4 regions of the Corallincola luteus genome follow, and region 2 is predicted to be linked to each of the others. Evidence: riboswitches for the same ligand, from Rfam matches in the RefSeq annotation. Region 2 holds a riboswitch; each other region holds the start of a gene.

What was found. A riboswitch is a leader RNA that binds a small molecule or an ion and turns the genes downstream of it on or off. The one in region 2 is predicted to bind cobalamin.
Region 1: it holds a riboswitch for cobalamin, as region 2 does, so the genes downstream of both, nrdA (class 1a ribonucleoside-diphosphate reductase subunit alpha) here and nrdD (anaerobic ribonucleoside-triphosphate reductase) in region 2, are expected to answer to the same signal.
Region 3: it holds a riboswitch for cobalamin, as region 2 does, so the genes downstream of both, EZV61_RS02965 (TonB-dependent receptor domain-containing protein) here and nrdD (anaerobic ribonucleoside-triphosphate reductase) in region 2, are expected to answer to the same signal.
Region 4: it holds a riboswitch for cobalamin, as region 2 does, so the genes downstream of both, EZV61_RS02985 (ABC transporter ATP-binding protein) here and nrdD (anaerobic ribonucleoside-triphosphate reductase) in region 2, are expected to answer to the same signal.

Annotation. Positions count from the first base shown of each region.
Region 1 is NZ_SJXE01000001.1:355,731-359,946, forward strand. It holds gene EZV61_RS01615 (AI-2E family transporter) at 1-489, shown strand, start outside; gene EZV61_RS01620 (GrxA family glutaredoxin) at 551-805, shown strand; gene EZV61_RS01625 (DUF2167 domain-containing protein) at 1,075-1,959, shown strand; cobalamin riboswitch at 2,155-2,381, shown strand; gene nrdA (class 1a ribonucleoside-diphosphate reductase subunit alpha) at 2,518-4,216, shown strand, end outside.
Region 2 is NZ_SJXE01000001.1:859,411-863,626, reverse strand. It holds gene EZV61_RS19395 (RHS repeat protein) at 1-708, opposite strand, end outside; cobalamin riboswitch at 2,095-2,308, shown strand; gene nrdD (anaerobic ribonucleoside-triphosphate reductase) at 2,465-4,216, shown strand, end outside.
Region 3 is NZ_SJXE01000001.1:686,390-690,605, reverse strand. It holds gene EZV61_RS02975 (cobyric acid synthase) at 1-922, shown strand, start outside; gene EZV61_RS02970 (cobalamin-binding protein) at 919-1,773, shown strand; cobalamin riboswitch at 1,802-1,942, shown strand; gene EZV61_RS02965 (TonB-dependent receptor domain-containing protein) at 1,998-3,860, shown strand; gene EZV61_RS02960 (substrate-binding domain-containing protein) at 4,105-4,216, shown strand, end outside.
Region 4 is NZ_SJXE01000001.1:690,780-694,995, forward strand. It holds gene EZV61_RS02975 (cobyric acid synthase) at 1-374, opposite strand, end outside; gene EZV61_RS02980 (FecCD family ABC transporter permease) at 420-1,457, opposite strand; gene EZV61_RS02985 (ABC transporter ATP-binding protein) at 1,450-2,274, opposite strand; cobalamin riboswitch at 2,461-2,636, opposite strand; gene EZV61_RS02990 (histidine phosphatase family protein) at 2,734-3,300, opposite strand; gene EZV61_RS02995 (AEC family transporter) at 3,321-4,216, opposite strand, start outside.

The DNA.
Region 1 (4,216 bases), 500 kb from region 2:
CGTAGTCAGGAAGATGCGTTGTTGGCCGATATTAAAAAGGTCAGTAAGTCAGCTTTGTTGGGCTCATTACTCACTGCCATCACTCAAGGCTTTGTTGGTGGCATTGGTCTATGGATGGCAGGTTTTCCAGCGCTGTTCTGGGGGACGATGATGGCATTTGCGTCGTTGATCCCCTTTGTCGGTACCGCCTTAATTTGGGTACCCGCCGCGATTTACCTGTTTGTCACCGGGGAGACTGGCTGGGGCATCTTTATGGTGGTGTGGGGCGTTGTCGTTGTTGGTTCTATTGATAACTTCCTGCGGCCTTTGTTTATGCAAGGGGCATCGATGAGTACCGTGGTGGTATTCTTTTCGTTGCTTGGTGGTTTACAGGTATTTGGTTTGATTGGGCTATTATATGGGCCACTGATCTTTTCTATTACCCTGGTGCTGTTTCATCTATACGAAAAAGAGTTCTCTAATTTTCTCGATGATCAGGACGGCCGTTAATATTTTGCCGACAGGGTGCTGCGGTCATTGGATATATATTGGTTAATTGCGAGGAACGATTATGTTTGTGGTGATTTTTGGACGTTCAGGCTGTCCTTTCTGTGTGCGGGCAAAAGAGTTAGCGGAGAAGTTAACTGAGGATCGTGACGATTTTAAGTTCCGTTACATCGATATTCATGAAGAGGGGATCAGTAAGGCCGATCTAGAAAAAACGGTCGGTAAGCCGGTAGAAACAGTGCCGCAGATCTTTATCGATCAGGAACATGTCGGTGGCTTTACCGAGTTTGATGCCTATGCCAAAGAGCATTTGCAGTAGGCTTTCCCGCCATATCTATCTTGCAGAGGGAGGTTTCTCCCTCTATTTATCGCACTTGCCAGTTCTCTTGCTAGAAAAGCAGGCTAAAAACACCCACTTCTTATCTTTAATCAGATTAATTAGCATGTTCTTGCGGTAAATTTGACCTGTTTTGCGCTGCATAAACGACTGCTGGTGGTTAATTGTCATCGCTTTTTGTTTAGTCAGAACATCCACTTAAGGGTTTAGACACCCTATTTCTGTCTCGCTGTTTTAAAAAGGAATTGAAAATGAGATTGATACCCGCCCTCTGTTTTATTGCATCTGTTTTACCCTGCACTTTGCTTGCTCAAGATGAGATGTTGAGTGCTGAAGATCAGGCTTATCTGGCATGGTCTTCGGAGTTCTTATCATCGCTGGATCCGCAAACCGGCGAGATCCTGTTGCCGGGCAGCATGGCTCGACTTCATGTGTCGGATGATTTCTATTATCTCGATCCGCAAGATGCCGAGCGTGTGCTCAGCGAGGCTTGGGGAAACCCGCCAGGCACTGGCGCTTTGGGGATGTTGTTGCCTGCTGGGCAGACTCCGCTGGACGAGGATTCCTGGGCGGTTGTCATCTCATTTGAAGAAGATGGTTACGTTTCTGATGAAGATGCCTACAACATTGATTATGACGAACTGTTAGAAGAGATGCAGGCGGATACCCGGTCAGAGAGCGGAGAGCGCGAAGCAGCAGGTTATGGCTCAATTGATTTAGTTGGTTGGGCAGCTCGACCTTACTACGACAAAAGTCGTCATCAGCTCTATTGGGCGAAAGAGCTGGAGTTTGACCACGATCCCAATCATACCCTGAACTACAGCATCCGCAGCTTAGGTCGCAAAGGCGTGCTGGAGATGAATTTTGTTGCTGGTATGAACCAACTTGATCAGATCAATGGCAGTTTAGATAGCGTACTGGCGATGGTGAACTTCGTTGATGGTCATCGTTACGAAGATTTTGACCCCTCCTATGATGAGGTAGCAGCTTATGGCTTAGGTGCGCTTGTTGCCGGCAAACTGGCGGCGAAAACGGGTGCTATTGCCGGTTTTTTGCTGCTGTTGAAAAAGTTTTGGTGGCTGGCTTTAGTTGCCATTGGTGGCATATTCCGCGCTATCACGGGTAAGAAAAACTAGTTTTTGAAGGTTACCCTGTAAACCTTGCGTCGCCGACGGGGATATTGGGGTCAACACCTAGCCTGAGTTGATGCTCTCCGAATGGAGAGCATTGAGCAAATCTAATTTTTGCATTTGTAATGCTCACTTTTTATTTAACTTTTGTATATCAAATCACCTTTTAAACACTATATATTGACGTTAATCAATTCTTGAACCACTATATGTGCCGAACGGTTCCCAAGGGCTTCTTCAATAGAATGCCCACGGATTAATAGGGAATGCGGTGAATTAGTGGTGTTTTTTCCGCTAATAATTCCGCAGCTGCCCCCGCAACTGTAAGTGCAGAGCCACGCTCAATAGCCACTGGAATGAGATTCCGGGAAGGCGAGTCAAGGCGAAGACGCACAAGCCAGGAGACCTGCCGTCGCGGTGTGTTTTTCGCACCAACTAACTGATTCGTCAAACATCGGGCGGGGTGATCCGGTGTGTGGCTCGACCATGCCCGGCTGTTCGCCTGAACGCTAGCATGGCTGGCGTCATACCTTCCCCTGCCTTGTCGCTACGGAGTTCGACAAGGTGAATAACAAAAATATCTCAATTGCCAAACGTGATGGCCGCCATGAACCGCTGGATCTGGATAAGATCCATAAGGTACTCACCTGGGCGGCAGAAGGGCTTGATACTGTCTCTGTATCTCAAGTCGAGCTTAGAGCACATCTGCAATTTCACGACGGAATTACCACGTCAGACATTCATGAAACATTGATTAAGTCTGCGGCGGATCTGATCTCGGAAGAGACCCCTGATTATCAGTATCTGGCTGCCCGGCTGAACATCTTTCATCTGCGTAAAAAAGCCTATGGTCAATACACGCCGCCTTCGCTATACCAGCACGTGGGTCGGCTGGTGGATCTGCAACGTTACGATGCCCAGCTACTAACGGATTACAGCATGGAAGAGTTCGCCCTGATGGATGGTTTTATCGACCACCAACGGGACTTGGACTTTGCTTACGCTGCCGTGAAGCAGCTGGAAGGTAAATACCTGGTTCAGGACAGGGTGAAAGGAAAGTTCTACGAAAGCCCGCAGTTTCTCTACCTGCTGATCGGTGCGTGTTTGTTTGCTAACTACGACAGATCCATTCGCTTGGATTATGTCCGTCGCTTTTATGATGCGGTCTCTACGTTCAAAATCTCTTTGCCAACACCGATTATGGCGGGCGTGCGTACGCCAACCCGCCAGTTCAGTTCTTGCGTGTTGATTGAATGCGGTGATTCGCTTGATTCCATTAACGCAACCACCTCTGCGATTGTGCGCTATGTCAGTCAGCGTGCGGGTATTGGTATTAATGCTGGACGTATTCGCGCGCTTGGTTCATCGATCCGAGGTGGGGAGGCTAATCATACCGGTTGTATTCCATTCTTTAAGCACTTCCAAACGGCGGTGAAATGCTGCTCTCAGGGCGGTGTTCGTGGCGGTGCTGCGACGCTGTTTTACCCGCTTTGGCATTTAGAAGCAGAAGAGTTGCTGGTACTTAAAAACAACCGCGGTGTGGAAGAGAATCGGGTTCGGCATCTGGATTATGGGGTGCAGCTTAATCGGCTGATGTACCAACGTCTGCTACAAAATGCAGACATCTCACTGTTCAGTCCGTCAGATGTGCCGGGATTATACGAAGCGTTTTTTGCTGATCAGGATGAGTTCGAAAAGCTCTATCAGCAATACGAACAAGACACCAACGTTCGCAAGAAAACCATTAAAGCCGTTGAGCTGTTTTCGCGCTTATTACAAGAGCGAGCGTCAACGGGCCGTATCTACATTCAGAATGTTGACCACTGTAATACCCATAGTCCGTTTGACCCGGCTAAAGCGCCGATACGTCAATCTAACCTTTGTCTTGAGATCGCGCTACCTACAACGCCATTGCAGGATATTAATGACAAAGAGGGTGAGATCGCGCTTTGTACGTTGGCGGCATTTAATCTCGGTGCGCTTAAGTCGTTAGATGAATTGGCCCCACTTGCTGATCTATTAGTGCGCGCATTAGACAGCTTATTGACCTATCAGAACTATCCCGTGCCTGCGGCGCAGCAAGGCTCGCTGAAGCGGCGTACTCTGGGGGTAGGCGTGATCAACTATGCCTACTATTTGGCCAAAAACGGCGTGAAGTATTCTGATGGTTCAGCACTGGGTTTGACCCACCGTACCTTTGAAGCGATCCAGTATCATCTGCTGCAAGCCTCTAACCAATTAGCGTGTGAACAGGGCGCTTGTG
Region 2 (4,216 bases):
GTTATAGGCAAAGCGAGTAATGTTGCCCTGCCAATCGGTTTGGGTGTGAATAGCCCCGTTGGGGTAGTAGGTATATTCCCGGTTCGCCCCGGCACAGTTGTTGGATGGCACACCTTCAACCCGTTCCAGACGTTTCACGCCATTTTGTTCCAGGTAGTGGTAAATGGTGTCTTTTCCCAGCGGGTTAGTCACCGTGGTCTGGTTGTCGCCAAACACAAATTTGAAATGGTCATCATCGCCATGGCGGCTTTCAATGGCGCGGCCTTCATCATCGTAAGCCCAGGTCACGTAGCGTACCCCCCGTTCATCGGTGATACCGGTCAGAGCCTGACCAAAGCGTGGGTCTTCGTAATGATACTGACGGCTACGGCCATCTTTGTGAGTGACGCTGATTAAGCGGCTTTGTTCATCGTAACCATAGGTAACAAAATCATTCTGAGTGCTGGCACCTTCCAGACGGCCGGCTTCGTCATAAGTCAGAAGCATGTGGTTGTTACCGTCGACAACTTCAAGTAAACGCCCGTCGTCATAGTTAAATGACACTCGCCGGCCGTTTGTTTCACGCGCCGTGAGTTTGCCGTCAGTATTGTAAAATTCTTGCACGCCAAGAGTGGGCTTATGAAGCCAACCTTGCGGCTCAATAGCCTCGATAACTTTGCCGGTAAATTGTCCACTGGTATAGGTAAGTTCATCCTGTTTGATGAACATTTCTTTGTGTGTGCCGTCCAAACGGAAGAGTTTGTACCTATTGGATGAAAAAGAAAGGCTAGGAATCTTTAGCAGACGCCACGTTCCTTGCTGCCAAGCTCCTTCCGAATATAGGTTGTGCCCAGAAAGAAGACTTTTAGCCTTATACCCTTCAGGTTGAAAATGCCTCACAGCTCCATCAGGCAAAACGCCTTCAGGATAAGGGCCTTCATAGTAGCTATTGTCATGCACAGACTGTGTTGAATAGTGTCGTTGAAGTGAGAATAATCTGCTCAACTGCAAATCCGCAGGTTCCAACTGCCATTTCCGTCCGTCAGCAATTAAGATAGGGTTTCCATCCCCAGCCTTACAAAAATCTTTAACGGGCGAACCATAACAACCTTGTTGTAAATCCAAGCTAGATTTATCTTTGGGGCACTCTACCGCACAGCCTTCAAACTCATAGTTCCAACTAAAAGGGCGCTCGCATAGGTTACAGTCAAACTTAAGCAGTGACTGATGTATATGATGAGTGTCGGGATACCATCCTTCGTTATAAGCGGTTCGATAGTAAACGCATCTTTCTGATGCCCTTGATCCTCTTTGCTTATCCGAAAGAGCCGGGCAATATGCTTTATACCAAATACCATAGTCCCAACCAGGAAAACCGTTGTTCTCTGGTGTAACAGGCGAAGCAGCAAGCGCTTCCTTTTCAGTGCGAAAACACTTTTCTGGCCTATTAGCAGGATCTTTAGGCCCGCCCGCGGAATTAGAAACCAGGCAAAAATACTCCCCCCCCTGAGAACAGTATTTAGATTTGGCATCATCAGCATAACAGGCGGTGCTTAAGCACAGCGTCACCACTAAAGCCAAGCAACCATAAGTAGTGCAAAGATACATTTTTTTGTAGTAAGAATAATTTTGTAAAGACATAATTAAATACTAATTTCCTTATCGCTGAGACACACGCGTAGCGATGCGCTGACCTTGGTCGTTGTAGTCATATTCAGTGATGCTGGTGGCGGTGGTGATACGCGTTGGCCACAAGCAGTAAAAAGGAGGCTATTCTGATGACTTCTGGATGATGGCAATTGCATAACTTCCTTTTCTTAGGCACCAAGACAGCACCCATAGCTAGCTCCTTTAGAGCCCGCTTTTTAACATTTTATCTACAATTAGGTCAATATATCCCCCTACACACTACCGCTTTTATTGACTTGAGTGCAGAGCCCGTTCCAAATGATGAATGACGTAGTGAGTTGATAGACTTCCACCGATATAACCACAACATTGGCAGCATCACATTTTAAATGATTCCTTGGTTTCACCCATCCAAAAGCTTGCCTTCGATCAATGAAACCTTAGTTCACCAAACACCACATCTAGTGCCTTAGCCTTTTTACTGCCACTATATATGCAGATTGTGGTCCGCACACATGCGCAAGCATGGGGACAATAGGGAATCCGGTGAGAAACCGGAGCTACCCCCGTAACTGTATCTGGTTGGTACGCTGCATCTTCTGTCCATATCTAATGGGCAAAGCCACTGGCTTAGCGCTGGGAAGGCGGCAGTTAACTCAATACCAGAAGCCAGGAGACCTGCCGCAATCACCAATGCCATGCTGGGCGGGGTGCACCAGTGCAACATGAATTATTGGGCGATATGGTCAGCGCTAGCTGATGTTCGCCTACTTATCATGCTGTGACTATTTGCCCTCGCTTACCATCGCCCTACATCAATCTAAGCAGTACAGAATAATAAGTTCAGGAGATGAACATGCAGCAGGTCGTGATTAAACGGGATGGCAGTCGCGCCCCTTTCAACCCTAAACGGATCCAGTTGGCGATACAGAGCGCTTGCGAAGTGGTCGGCATTCGTTCGGCGAAAATAGCTGAGCAGATCACCGAGCAGGTAGCGAGTCAATTAGCACCGCTTTCCGAGTTGCATATCGACGAGATCCAACAGGCTGTGGAAGACAGCTTGATGGCCAGCGAGCAAAAAGCGGTGGCCCGCGCTTACATTGAGTACCGTCACGACCGCGATCTGGCCCGGGAAAAAGCCAGTCACCTGAATCAGGAAATACGCGGTTTAATGGAGCAGAGCGATCTGAATCTGCTGAATGAAAACGCCAATAAAGACAGCAAGGTGATCCCCACCCAGCGCGATCTGTTGGCGGGTATCGTCGCCAAGCATTACTCCCGTCGTCATATTCTGCCAAAGGATGTGGTGAGCGCCCACGACCGGGGAGAGTTGCACTACCATGACCTGGATTACGCGCCGTTTTTTCCGATGTTTAACTGCATGCTGATTGATCTAAAAGGGATGTTAGAGCAAGGCTTTAAGATGGGTAACGCGGAGATCGATACGCCAAAATCGATTGCCACTGCCACGGCGGTTACCGCACAGATCATCGCTCAAGTAGCAAGCCATATCTATGGCGGCACCACGGTCAATCGTATCGATGAAGTACTGGCACCTTATGTCACCGCCAGCTACGAGAAGCACTTGGCGACAGCTGCCGAGTGGCAGGTATCGGATGCCGAATCGTTCGCCCAAGCGCAAACTGAAAAAGAGTGTCATGACGCCTTTCAGTCATTGGAGTATGAGGTGAATACCCTGCACACCGCCAATGGCCAAACGCCGTTTGTGACCTTCGGTTTTGGTTTGGGTGAAAGCTGGCAAGCCAAACTGATCCAACGTTCAATTCTGCAGAACCGTATTGCCGGATTAGGCCGTAATCGCAAAACCGCCGTCTTTCCGAAACTGGTGTTTGTCATTAAAGAGGGCCTTAACCGCAGCCCGCAAGATCCCAACTACGGGATCAAACAGTTGGCCTTAGAGTGTGCCTCGAAGCGCATGTATCCAGATATTTTGAACTACGAGCAAGTGGTGCAAGTCACGGGTTCCTTTAAGACACCGATGGGCTGCCGTAGTTTCTTAGGTCAGTATGAAGAGGACGGCGTGGAGATCCATGATGGCCGCAACAATCTGGGCGTGGTTAGCCTTAACCTGCCAAGGCTGGCGATGGAAGCTGACGGTAACGAAAAGAACTTTTATCGTTTGCTTGATGACCGCTTACTGTTAGCCAAAAAAGCGCTCGATTCGCGCATCGCCCGCTTGGAGGGTGTCAAGGCACGCGTCGCACCGATCCTTTATATGGAAGGCGCTTGTGGCGTGCGCTTAAAAGCCGATGATGATGTACTGCAACTGTTCAGGAATGGCCGCGCCTCTATTTCCCTCGGCTATATCGGCCTGCATGAAACCATCAACGCACTCTACAACCAGCAACAAACGGCTACCGATGCGCACCCATTCGATGACCAAATGTTGCAGCAAAAAGCGCAAGCGATTGTTGCGCATCTGCGTCTGACGACTGAACGCTGGAAACGGGAAACGGGCTTTGGTTTTAGCTTGTATGCCACGCCCAGTGAGAACCTCTGCAGCCGTTTCTGCCGCTTAGACACCATAGAGTTCGGCATTATTAAAGGGGTAACGGATAAAGGCTATTACACAAATAGCTTTCATCTC
Region 3 (4,216 bases), 170 kb from region 2:
CCGCGTCGTTGGTTTTGTTATCAATCGCTTTCGCGGCGATATCAGTTTGCTGCAATCGGGTCTGGATTGGCTGGAACAGGAAACAGGCAAGCCGGTACTCGGTGTCATCCCCTATCTGCATGATCTGCAACTGGATGCAGAAGACGCCATTAACGCCGCGCAGCTGAAAGAGCAAGCCCAGCTGCGAATTGTCGTTCCCGTGTTGCCCAGAATAAGTAACCATACCGATCTGGACCCCCTGCGCTTAAACCCCGCCGTCGACCTTATCTGGATAAAAATGGGGGATGCAATGCCTGCGGCCGATCTGGTGATCCTACCCGGCAGCAAATGCGTGCGTGACGATCTGGCTTTTTTACGTCAGCAAGGGTGGGATAAGGCGATCGATAAACACCTGCGCTACGGCGGTAAAGTGCTAGGGATCTGTGGTGGCTTCCAGATGTTGGGACAACAAATTGCAGATCCCAACGGCATAGAAAGTTCCCCAGGAACGAGTGCTGGCTTGGGTTACCTGAAAATGGAGACAATCCTGACGACAGCTAAAACCCTGGAAAACCGCTCAGGGCAGCTGCAACTCGACGAACATCAGGCAGCAGTAAAGGGGTATGAAATACACGCAGGCGATAGCCAAGGGGAAGCGCTTTCAAGACCACTGATGACACTCAATGGTCAGCCGGAAGGGGCGATCGATGAGGATAATCAGATCATCGGCAGCTACCTGCACGGATTACTCGATCACCCAGCCGCCTGTGCCGCCGTACTCTCCTGGGTTTGTGGTCACACGCTGGCCACGGTAGATGTTGATACACTGCGCGACCAGGAACTTAATAAACTTGCCGACGCTTTCGAAACACATTTAGATTTAACCCGGTTCAACAGCTTCCTTTCCATTGACACGCCAAGCCTTCAGGGAACGAACAGATGATAAAAACAACACTGGCTCTATTGGCCATCTCCACATTTTCACTCACCGCCTATGCCGCGACGCCACAGCGCATTATCGCCCTGTCTCCCCACGCAGTTGAGATGCTCTATGCCATCGGTGCCGGCGATAAGATCATCGCCACAACAGAGTATGCAGATTACCCGGAAGATGCATTATCGATCCCTCGTATTGGTGGCTATCACGGCATACAGCTCGATCGCGTGATAGAACTAAAGCCCGATCTCATCGTGGTATGGCAAGGTGGAAATCAGCCCGGTGATATCGAACAGCTCAAGCGTATGGGTTATCCCATTTACCACAGCGAACCGAGCAAGCTGGAAGAGGTTGCCAACGAAATGGAACAGCTTGGCGAGATGCTTGGCTATCAAGAGCAGGCGCATGCAGCGGCAACCGCCTACCGCCAGCGCATGCTGGGACTAAGACGAGCCTACAAAAACCAACCGCCAATCAAGGTGTTCTATCAGCTATGGGGCACCCCGCTAATGAGCGTGTCGAAACAGAGCTGGATCCATCAAATGATCGACCATTGTGGCGGCGTCAATGTAATGGCCGAGGCGAAAACAGCCTACCCGCAAGTCAGCTTAGAGCAAGTCCTACTGAGCGAAGCCCAGGTGATCGTGCACCCAGATGATCATGGCAGTAACAGCGCGACCGATTTCGATTGGCAAGCTTGGCAGGAACTGCCAGCCGTAAAACATCAACAGATCTATGGTATTGATGGCGATCTACTGCACCGTTTTTCACCCCGCGCACTCGATGGCATGCACCGACTATGTGAATCACTGATGACCGCACGTAGCCTTTACGCGGAACAGGGCAACAACAGATAGAAAGAACCATTCGATCGGTTAAGTAACCGGTTAAACAACAGGTTTGGGCGGCACAGTGCAAGCCACTGATGCCATTCGGGAAGCCGGTGAAAATCCGGCACTGCCCCCGCAACGGTAACTGAGATCGATGATCACAGAGTCCGGAACCGACCCAAGCTATTTTGCGGCAGGTAAGCCGTTACACATTGAACCTGACGCGGAGGGCGTCATTTATGAGGAAAACAATGCACAACACGTTTCGAACCACAACAAACAAAACCCCTTGGTACCAGGTTTGTCTGCTAACACTGGGCGGTGTTATCAGCAATCATGCGGTGGCAGATGAAGTTCTCCCCACCGATGATCCGGCGGTTGAACACATCATCGTCACAGCTAGCCGAACACCACAGAATGTGGACCAGGTCATGGCCTCGGTCGAAGTGATCACCCGTGATGAGATAGACAAGCTGCAACCAAAATCACTGGCCGATCTATTAGCCACTGTCGCCGGTTTGGACGTTGCCAGGCAAGGGGGCGCAGGTCAACAAACCTCGCTGTTTACCCGCGGTACCGGCTCTGACCAAACCCTGATCCTGATCGATGGCGTTCGCAGTGGTTCCGCTACCCTTGGCAACAAAGCGATCGAGAACTTGCCCATGGCACAGATCGAACGTGTCGAAGTGGTTAAAGGGCCAAGAGCCTCGATGTGGGGATCCGATGCGATAGGCGGCGTGATCAATATTTTTACCCGTCGCATGAGTGCAGGTGAATATCAGTTAGGTGCCGAAACCGGCAGCGACTCATACGTCAGCGGTGATGGTCAGATAGGTGTTGGCTACGATGCTGGTACCACCACCATCAGCCTGAGCGCCGAAGATAGCCGTGGCTTTGATGCCCGTGAAGATACCGAGTATGACGACGACGGTTACGATCGCTTATCTGCCGCGATCCGCGGTGATTATCGCATCAACGAGCAGATCGTCGTTGACTGGATAGGCCAGGTTGATGATGGCAGCAACGACTATGACAACAGCTACGGTGCCAACAAGAATGATTACGATAATTACCTTTGGCAACTGCGAGGTAATTACCAAACAGAACAATGGCTAAGTACCTTCGCCTTCTCCCAAAGTCGGGATTACAACAAGAACTATGGCAACGGTATTGCCAAAGGCGACGGCGACTTCTTTGAAACGCGTCGTAAGCAAGTTAGCTGGGTTAACCACTATCAGCTATACAACCCGTTCACGGTTTCTGCCGGTGTTGATTTTTATCGCGAAGATATCAACGCCAACACCGACTATGAGGAAGATTCCCGCGACGTATCGGCGATCTTTGGCAACGCCCTGTTTCAAGATCAAAAGTGGATCGCAGAAGCAGCCATTCGCTACGATGATGTCGAAAATATCGACTCAGAAACCACTTACAATGCCAGCATCGGCTATAACGTGACCGACAAACTGCTGGTGGCGCTCAATGCGGGGCACAGCTTCAAAGCACCGACTTTTAATGATCTTTATTATCCGGAGTCATTTGGTTCGAAAGGCAATCCAGGTCTAACCTCTGAAACTGCCGACAGTTATGAACTCTTGCTGCGTTCAAGCTATGCCGGCATCAAAGTGACCGCCAGTCTCTACTACACAGAGATAGACGACCTCATCGAATGGGTCTGTGACGAATTCTGGAACTGCAGTCCAGAGAACATCAACGAAGTGAAGATCACCGGCGGAGAATCCACTATTAACTTCAGTACAGCCGGACTCGATCACCGAGCCACCTTGAGCTACGTTGATGCAGAAGATCAAAGCACTGGCTCACAATTAATTCGTCGCGCTCGGAAAACAGCCAGTTATCAGGTGAGTTATGATTGGCAAGATTTTGAGCTGTTAGGCCAGTATGAGTATCACGGTGAGCGTAGCGATGCCGGGCAGCGTTTAGATGACTATCAGCTAGTCAATATCGCTTTAGCATATTATGTCACGCCAAGCTGGACCATACGGGCAAAAGCCAACAACCTGTTCGATGAAACCTACCAAAATGTGCTGGGCTACAACACCCCTGGCAGTGAGTATTTTGTCGGCGTCTCGTATCGCGGCTTTTCACTGTAATTAGCAGTGTTCGCTATATAGCTACAGAATGAACGGGCCAGATAGTGGCCCGTTTTTTTTCGCCAATATACCTGACCATAAGCTCCGCTAACCCGGTGACTCCCCCTCTTATAGCCTCACCAAATACTGCTGGCTCTCACTTCCCCCTCTTCTCGCCAGGGATAATCAACTTAGTTCCCCTTATGACAGCCGATTAACTATGCTTACAGCTGAATTACGACAGTCAATCTGTGGGTGGTATTCAATGTTAAAACAAATGATTAGTGTCTCAATCATCTTCTGCGCCTTGGTGATAGCTGGATGTAATGAAGCGCCAACGCCTCCTTCACCCACAACCGAGAAAGCCAAACCCTTTC
Region 4 (4,216 bases), 170 kb from region 2:
AGGATCAACTCATACTGCTCAGCCAATCGCTGATATGAACTCAGCACCGCAGACATAGCCACGGTTTTATACTGGTGGTAATCAGTGGCATCCATATCTGCAACCGGATGGCCGTGAATGATCACCTGGGCGCCGATATCCGTATTGGGCTTTAGCAACACCGGGTTAAAGTCGGTATGAGGAGTAAGCTTACAGGCTTCTGCTTGCAACGCTTGCGCGCGACCTATTTCACCACCATCGGCGGTGACAGCACTGTTGAGCGCCATATTTTGTGGTTTAAATGGCGCGACCTTGACGCCTGCCCGCTGAAACAGGCGACAAAGCCCTGCGACAGTGATGCTTTTGCCTGCGTCCGATGTCGTCCCTTGCACCATCAGTGTTGGGGCTTGGGCAGAGAAGGATTGTCTGGTGGTCAAAGCCTAACTCCCCATGCCTGCGCTGCGGCGACGTAAAATAATCAGGAAAAACAGGCTACCGAGTGCCGAGGTGATAACGCCGACAGGCAGTTCTTGCCCCGGTAGCAGTTTACGCGCCAGCACATCGATCCAAACCATAAATAGTCCCCCGGCCAAGCAAGTGGCTAGCAGGCTGCGCAGTACATTAACGCCTAGTAACATGCGTACCAGGTGAGGGATCATCAGGCCGACAAAGGCGATGCCACCGCAATAGGCCACCAGTGTGGCAGTGATTAAGGAGCTGAGCAGCAACATTACCACGCGCAGGCGGGCGACATTGACACCTAAGGTTCGTGCGCTCTCTTCGCCCGCTAAAATGGCGTTTAACTGCCGGCTGAAGCCGATAAAAAGCAGTAAGCAGCTGCTGGTGACAACGACCGGCAGCCATATATTATCCCAGCTGGCGCGGGTAAAACTGCCTAAGGTCCAAAACAGCACCGATGCGGTGGCCTGAGGATCGCTGGTGTAGAGTGCCAAGCTGGTCATGGCACTGAGCATAAATGAGGTGGCCACGCCCGCCAGTAGCATGCGCTCCACTTGTCCCGGACCGGAGCGACTGCTCATCGCCATCACTAAGATAACGGCCAGAGCACTGCCACAAAAGGCCCCCAAGGGGAGACCGATGCCATGGCCTATACCTAGAACAGCAATGACGATCACTGCCCCCAGCGAAGCCCCAGAAGAGATGCCGAATAGGTAGGGGTCAGCTAACGGGTTACGAGTGACGGTTTGTAATACCGCTCCAGACAGTGCTAGCCCCGCGCCGGCAACAAAGGCCAAAATGACCCGAGGTAAGCGAATATCGATAACGATACGCTGTTTGATCGCGCTGACATCACAACTGCCCCCCAAATGATGGCACAGAGCATGCCACACATCTGCTGCATCGATCTGGGCAGCGCCGAAGCTGGCTGCGAACAGCGGTGTTGCTAATGCAAATAGCAGTAGCGCCATTATTACCAACCAGCGAAAGGCGGGCCGTTGCCATAACTGCTCAGGCATGGTCACCTCCCGGTGGTTTATTGTTTGCGGTTAAGTAGCCATAGTGGTAGGTAATGCGCGGGTGACCATGGTCCGGGTGTTGATCGATACTGCTGCAGACTCCAAATACCTCACCGAGCATGCGTTCGGTTAATATTTCGTCAGGGGTTCCTTGGCCAATCAGTTTGCCCTGATCGATCAACAACAGCTGATCACAAAAGGCGCTGGCCAAATTCAGATCGTGGATCGATGCGATCACAGTGATGCCCAAGTGTTTGGCTAGCTCCAATACCTGAATTTGATAACGCACATCGAGATGATTGGTTGGTTCGTCCATCAGCAACAGCTTAGGACGCTGCACGATAGCGCGGGCGATCAGCGCGCGCTGTTTCTCGCCCCCAGACAGATGTTCAAAGGGCTGCTGTGCTAATGCCGTTAAACCCACCTGCTCAATGGCATCATCGACCAGTTGCAGATCATGGTGGCTATCCAATGCAAATGCGGCTTTATGGGGAGTTAACCCCATCCGTACTACATCACGCAATCGCAAGCCGAAGTTACCGGTGGTTTCTTGCAGTACCACAGCCACTTGCTGCGCAACGGTGCGCGCCGAGTGCTGCCATAAATTCTGACCGTTAAGGCGTACTTGACCGCTGGAAGGCTTATTTACTCTATATAGACATCGTAGCAAGCTGGATTTGCCTGCGCCATTTGGCCCGATCAAGCCAACAAATGTGCCACGGCTAATCTGGAAATCTATCTGTTGCAGAATATGGCGACCATCAGCTTGCCAGCCAAGGGCGTCCACCTGCACCAGCGGTTGCTCTTGATTGGGCATCAGTGGTATCGCCTGTCATGCTGAGGTCGATACAGATGTTTAGCTTGGATATGCGCCACATTGCTTCCATTATTGAGCGCGGATTTTTAGGCGGGTTGACCGGAATTGAAAGCTATAGATCTGGTTCCGGTAAACACTGCCCTGAGTAACCCGCTCAGGTGTTATCACGCTATTGCGTGATACAAGGTTCAGTTTTAACGGATGGCAGGTCTCCTGGCTCACAGCTTCTGACTGCACGCCTTCCCAACCCGTGGAGGTCAGTGGCGAGTGTGCAGCGTTCTGTTTACAGTTGCGGGTACAGCCGCGGTTTTGCACCGCGTTCCCTTTTAAGCCTGTATGGCACCATCGTTACCGCTGTGGTTATCGATCGCTTACTTAGCCACAACGAATTGGTGGCGAGATTATCCGGCATATTGCTGGAGACAACAAGTTATTAACAGGTATGAACCGTGTGCTGACTCAGTGTTGCCACTGTAAGCCAACGACAGCGCCATTCTCATAATATCCGGTGCGCACCGGATGCAATGGTTTAGCGGCCAGGCCTTGTAACAAAATAGCCAAAACCGAACCATGGGTGACGACAACTATGGCTTGATTCACATGAGGCTTGACGATTTCAGCGAGAGTATTTTGGCTACGTTGCCAGACCTCTCTGACACTTTCACCGCCGAGCGGAGCTGCATCGGGAGAGCCATCCACATGCAGATTACATAGTGCTAACTGATGATGATCCATATCGGTCAGCTGCATCCCCTGTAGTGGGCCAAAATGGCGCTCTCTGAGTCCGCTGAGCGTGGTCAAGGGCAGTTTATGTTGCGCAGCTATGCATTGAGCGGTATGACTGCAGCGGGCTAAGTCACTGCTATACACTGCAGCTAAACAGGTGGTTTGCAGCAGCTCAGCAGCTTGTTTTGCTTGCTGTTTGCCGCGCTGAGTCAAGGGGCTGTCTAAGTGACCTTGCAGTCGCTGTGTTTGGTTCCATGTTGTCTCACCATGCCGCACCAAGTAGATATCTGTCGTTGCCATGAGTAAGCACTGACCCCCTGTCAGGTATTTGGTAACAGCATCCACGCCAGCCAAGCACTCATACTGATGCTTGCTACTATCGTAGACAAAAGCACAGCGGCTGCCACTTCAGCTTCGCTTTGCTGATGCTGGTGGGCGAAGGCGTAAGCATTGACCCCGACCGGCGTTGCTGCCAGTAGCACGGCAACAGCACCGTCTAAAAAATCGAGCTGCCATAGGAAAGTTACCGACCACCATACCAGTACCGGCATTAAGCCGACTTTGAGCAAGCTCATAATTAGCACCCGTGGTCCGAGTCCTGTTAGGGAGTATTTGCTGATAGCGATCCCTAATACCAACAAGGAGCAGGGGATCGCGGCGTCCCCAAGCCAGCTAAGAAGTTGCTGAATTGGTCTTGGTAGCATCAGTCCCATGCCGTTGGCAACAAACCCCAACAGCAAAGAAGCGACTAAGGGGGTGGTGAGGGTTTTCCTCAATGCACGAAAAAACAGTCGCCAATGAGCCGTGTTGCTTCGTCCTAGCTCCAGAGCGATACCGCTGATGGTAAATAGCAACGCACTGTGCAAGGCGATGATCATAAATGCCGGCGCCATACCGGGTTCACCAAATACAGCTAATACTGCAGGGATCCCTATCAGTACGTTGTTGGAGTAGGTTGACCCCAGCGCCACACAGGCGCGTTGTGGATGACTTAGGCGATAACCACAGGCAAACCAGGCGATGGTGAAGATGATGAATTGGGGCAGGTAATAGCTGGCAAACAGCCCCCATGGAATGGACGAAGGCCACTGGGTATGCAAGCTGCCGTTAAATAGTAAGGCGGGCACCAGCAGATTAAAGGTGAGCGCAGCGATCCCTTTGTAATGGTGCTCGGCAAAACCTGCAAAACGTCCTAGGCAGCCGCCAATCAATATCA